2 regions of the Weizmannia sp. WK01 genome follow, and region 1 is predicted to be linked to the other one. Evidence: a T-box and tRNA genes for the amino acid it is inferred to sense, from the RefSeq annotation. Region 1 holds a T-box; the other holds one or more tRNA genes.
The links. The T-box of region 1 lies ahead of serS (serine--tRNA ligase). A T-box ahead of a tRNA ligase gene usually reads a tRNA of that ligase, here a tRNA-Ser.
Positions count from the first base shown of each region.

Region 1 (2,232 bases):
TTTGATGATATCAGTACGCATGTACGGGCGGAGCACTTCAGGCACCACCACACTGCCGTCAGCCTGCTGGTAATTTTCGAGGATGGCTGCGACGGTACGCCCGATGGCAAGTCCGGACCCGTTCAGTGTATGGACATGTTCCGGTTTCGCATTGGGTTCCCTGCGGAAGCGGATGTTCGCACGCCTTGCCTGGAAGGCTTCGAAGTTGCTGCACGAAGAAATCTCGCGGTATACGTGCTGGCTTGGCATCCATACTTCAATATCATATTTTTTCGCTGCCGTAAACCCGAGGTCCGCCGTGCACATGCTCATCACATGATAAGGCAGGCCCAGAAGCTGCAGCACTTTTTCCGCATGGCCGGTCAGTTTTTCGAGTTCATTATAGGAATCTTCCGGTTTGACAAATTTCACAAGTTCCACTTTGTTAAACTGGTGCTGGCGGATCAGCCCGCGTGTATCACGCCCGGCAGAACCCGCTTCCGAACGAAAACAGGCACTGAACGCCACATAATTGATCGGCAGGTCGTCACCGTTTAAAATTTCATCACGGTGATAATTTGTCACCGGCACTTCGGCAGTCGGAATCAGAAAATAGTCTTTTTCATTGACAAGAAAAGCGTCTTCTTCAAATTTCGGCAGCTGCCCCGTTCCTGTCATGCTGGCGCGGTTCACCATATACGGCGGCAATACCTCTTCATAGCCGTGTTCTTCGACGTGCAGATCAAGCATAAAATTATAAAGCGCACGTTCAAGGCGGGCGCCGAGCCCTTTGTAAAAGACGAACCGGCTGCCGGTCACTTTGGCTGCCCTTTCAAAATCAAGGATGCCGAGGTCAGTGGCAATATCCCAATGCGGTTTCGGTTCAAATCCAAATGCCGGCACTTCACCCCATTTCCGGATTTCGACATTGTCCTCTTCGCTATCTCCCACCGGCACACTTTCATGCGGAATGTTCGGGATAGAAAGCATCAGCATTTCAAGTTCTGATTCGACTTGTTTCAACTCGGCATCCAGTGCTTTAATTTTTTCACCGACGCCGCGCATTTCCTCGATCAGCTTTGTTGCATCTTTCTTTTCGCGTTTCAGTGCCGCAACTTGCTGCGTGACTTCATTCCGTCTGTTTTTCAACGCTTCGCTTTCCATGATCAGTTCGCGCCGTCTTTGGTCCAGCCCGCTGAACTTCTCAAAATCGGTCAAATCTTCTCCGCGGTGCTGCATTCGTTCTTTGACTTCATCAAAATGCGCACGCAAAAATTTGATGTCCAACATGCTATCCTTCTCCTTTTATCGAAATTCAAATAAAAAACTCCCGCCCCGAAAACAGGGACGAGAGTGAACCCGCGTTGCCACCCAAATTGAAAACAAGAGTTTTCCGCTTTGTAAGGATAACGGGTTTTTATCCCGTGGATGCCTACTCGCCCGGCTTTCAGCAACCCGCTCAAGGATGGATTCACAGAAGCTTTCCGCCGGTTTCCACCACCCACCGGCTCTCTTTAGGAAAAGCGTTCTGCTACTGGTTCCTGTCATTGCTTTTTCAGTCTTCACGTACACCTTAATGTACTACAATTTTATCCGTTTTGCAACAGACTATACCGGAATCCGTGCCATACTTAAAAAATATTCGGTCATACGCAGGTCATCCGTTAACTCCGGATGGAAGGAGCAACCGAGCAAATTTCCTTGGCGAACCGCAACAATCCGTCCGCGGCACTCGGCCAGCACTTCAACATGATCTGAAACGGAAACGATATGGGGCGCGCGAATAAAAACAGCTGGAAAATCTTCCGCGATGCCGTTCACACGGATGGTTTCTTCAAAACTTTCCCGCTGGCGGCCGAAAGAATTGCGCGCCACCGTAATATCCATTGCGCCGATATGCGCATCTTCCTGGCCTTCAATATGCTTTGCAAGCAGGATCAGTCCTGCGCATGTGCCAAAGACTGGCTTGCTTTCGGCAAACTGTCTCAGTTCCGCCATAAAACCGTAGCGGTCAATGAGCCGCCGCATTGCCGTGCTTTCTCCGCCCGGCAGGATGAGCCCGCCGATTTCGTCCAACTGCTCTTTTTTCTTAATGACAACACCTTCCGCCCCGCAGGCTTCCACTGCGCGGATATGTTCCTCCACAGCCCCCTGGAGGCCAAGTACGCCAATTTTTTTCATGCTGATTCTCCTTACCAGCCGCGCTCCTGCATTCTTGCTTCAGCCGGCAATGTTGAAATTTCCAAGCCTTTC
Region 1 is NZ_CP109616.1:78,802-81,033, reverse strand. It holds gene serS (serine--tRNA ligase) at 1-1,269, opposite strand, end outside; T-box leader at 1,320-1,536, opposite strand; gene pdxT (pyridoxal 5'-phosphate synthase glutaminase subunit PdxT) at 1,588-2,160, opposite strand; gene pdxS (pyridoxal 5'-phosphate synthase lyase subunit PdxS) at 2,172-2,232, opposite strand, start outside.

Region 2 (2,232 bases), 1.3 Mb from region 1:
GTTTTGTGCCTGTCATTCTCGGGACAGTACTGGCTTTGGGCATTGCCCGCATCAATCTGCTGCTGTTTGCTGCAATGCTGGTTGCAACCCTGTTAATTCAGGCAGCAACCAATATGTTTAATGAATATTACGATTACAAACGCGGCCTTGATACCGAGCATTCCGTCGGGATCGGCGGGGCAATTGTCAGAAACGGCATCAAACCGAAAACGGTGCTCCACCTCGCCTTTGCTTTTTTCGGTGCAGCCATGCTGATCGGCGTTTACATTTGCTCGCAAAGTTCCTGGTGGATTGCTGTAATCGGCACTGTCTGCATGCTTGTTGCTTATCTTTACACTGCAGGGCCTTTTCCAATTTCATCAACGCCGCTTGGCGAACTGATTTCCGGCTTTTTTATGGGTGTAATTATTATATTAATATCGTTTTTTATCCAGACAAAAACGATCACATGGCCGATTGTATTTATTTCGATTCCGATTATGATTTTAATCGGTGCCATTATGCTGTCGAATAATATCCGCGATCTGGACGGCGATAAAGCAAATGGCAGAAAAACGATCGCCATTCTGCTCGGCCGGAAAGGAGCCATCCTGCTTCTGGCCGCAATGTTTGCCCTTTCCTATCTCTGGATGGCCGGGCTCGTTTTGTTCGGTGTTGTAACCCCGTGGGTATTGCTCGTTTTCGTCAGCACACCGAAACCGGTCCGGGCCATTAAAGGCTTTATTGGAAAAAGTGAACCGTTGCAAATGCTGCCTGCCATGAAAGCAACCGCACAGACAAACACCATTTTCGGGGTGCTTTTATCCATCAGCTTTTTGATCGATCATTTTATTTAAAAACAAACGGCGGAGTGTAACACTCCGCCGTTTGTTTTTGCGTTTTTTCTATCATACTTTACCGGACCCGTAGCCTGGGTGAAGTCCTGAAGAGGTTTGCAGAAGTGAAAAAACGCGCAAAAAAAGCTGCTCCGGCAGTTTCCGGAACAGCTTCGTGACCAGTATGACCCGTACGGGATTCGAACCCGTGTTACCGCCGTGAAAGGGCGGTGTCTTAACCGCTTGACCAACGGGCCAAAAATGGCGGAGAAGGAGGGATTTGAACCCTCGCGCCGCTAATCGCGACCTACACCCTTAGCAGGGGCGCCTCTTCAGCCACTTGAGTACTTCTCCATATGGCTCCGCAGGTAGGATTCGAACCTACGACCGATCGGTTAACAGCCGATTGCTCTACCACTGAGCTACTGCGGAATATATGGGCCTAAATGGACTTGAACCATCGACCTCACGCTTATCAGGCGTGCGCTCTAACCAGCTGAGCTATAGGCCCAAAGTGGAGCGGGTGATGGGAATCGAACCCACGACAACAGCTTGGAAGGCTGTGGTTTTACCACTAAACTACACCCGCAGCAAAGGGCGGATGATGGGAATCGAACCCATGAATGCCGGAGCCACAATCCGGTGCGTTAACCACTTCGCCACAACCGCCATATATTTTTCATTGAAACCAATGGTGACTCGGGACGGAATCGAACCGCCGACACAAGGATTTTCAGTCCTTTGCTCTACCGACTGAGCTACCGAGCCAAAACAAGCGGTCCCGACGGGAATCGAACCCGCGATCTCCTGCGTGACAGGCAGGCGTGATAACCGCTACACCACGGGACCAATTGCGGGGGCAGGATTTGAACCTGCGACCTTCGGGTTATGAGCCCGACGAGCTACCAGACTGCTCCACCCCGCGATGATAAAATAATGAAATGGCGGAGGAAGAGGGATTCGAACCCCCGCGCGGTGTAACCCGCCTGTCGGTTTTCAAGACCGATCCCTTCAGCCAGACTTGGGTATTCCTCCGTATGAAAAAATAAAAAATGGTGGACCTTGTAGGACTCGAACCTACGACCGGACGGTTATGAGCCGTCTGCTCTAACCAGCTGAGCTAAAGGTCCGATATATACAAAATATAGCGGCGGAGGGGATCGAACCCCCGACCTCACGGGTATGAACCGTACGCTCTAGCCAGCTGAGCTACGCCGCCGTTATTTGACTCTGTTTGGTGGATTGGTGGAGCCTAGCGGGATCGAACCGCTGACCTCCTGCGTGCAAAGCAGGCGCTCTCCCAGCTGAGCTAAGGCCCCGTTATGATCTTCATGGTCGGGAAGACAGGATTTGAACCTGCGACCCCATGGTCCCTAACCATGTGCTCTGCCAAGCTGAGCTACTTCCCGAAACAGGA
Region 2 is NZ_CP109616.1:2,505,183-2,507,414, forward strand. It holds gene OF158_RS11975 (1,4-dihydroxy-2-naphthoate polyprenyltransferase) at 1-836, shown strand, start outside; tRNA gene OF158_RS11980 (tRNA-Glu) at 1,001-1,072, opposite strand; tRNA gene OF158_RS11985 (tRNA-Ser) at 1,078-1,169, opposite strand; tRNA gene OF158_RS11990 (tRNA-Asn) at 1,173-1,247, opposite strand; tRNA gene OF158_RS11995 (tRNA-Ile) at 1,253-1,326, opposite strand; tRNA gene OF158_RS12000 (tRNA-Gly) at 1,331-1,404, opposite strand; tRNA gene OF158_RS12005 (tRNA-His) at 1,412-1,484, opposite strand; tRNA gene OF158_RS12010 (tRNA-Phe) at 1,508-1,583, opposite strand; tRNA gene OF158_RS12015 (tRNA-Asp) at 1,592-1,664, opposite strand; tRNA gene OF158_RS12020 (tRNA-Met) at 1,667-1,740, opposite strand; tRNA gene OF158_RS12025 (tRNA-Ser) at 1,758-1,850, opposite strand; tRNA gene OF158_RS12030 (tRNA-Ile) at 1,869-1,945, opposite strand; tRNA gene OF158_RS12035 (tRNA-Met) at 1,961-2,034, opposite strand; tRNA gene OF158_RS12040 (tRNA-Ala) at 2,059-2,134, opposite strand; tRNA gene OF158_RS12045 (tRNA-Pro) at 2,148-2,224, opposite strand.
Region 2: it encodes a tRNA-Ser, which carries the amino acid that the T-box ahead of serS (serine--tRNA ligase) is inferred to sense. The anticodon was not compared.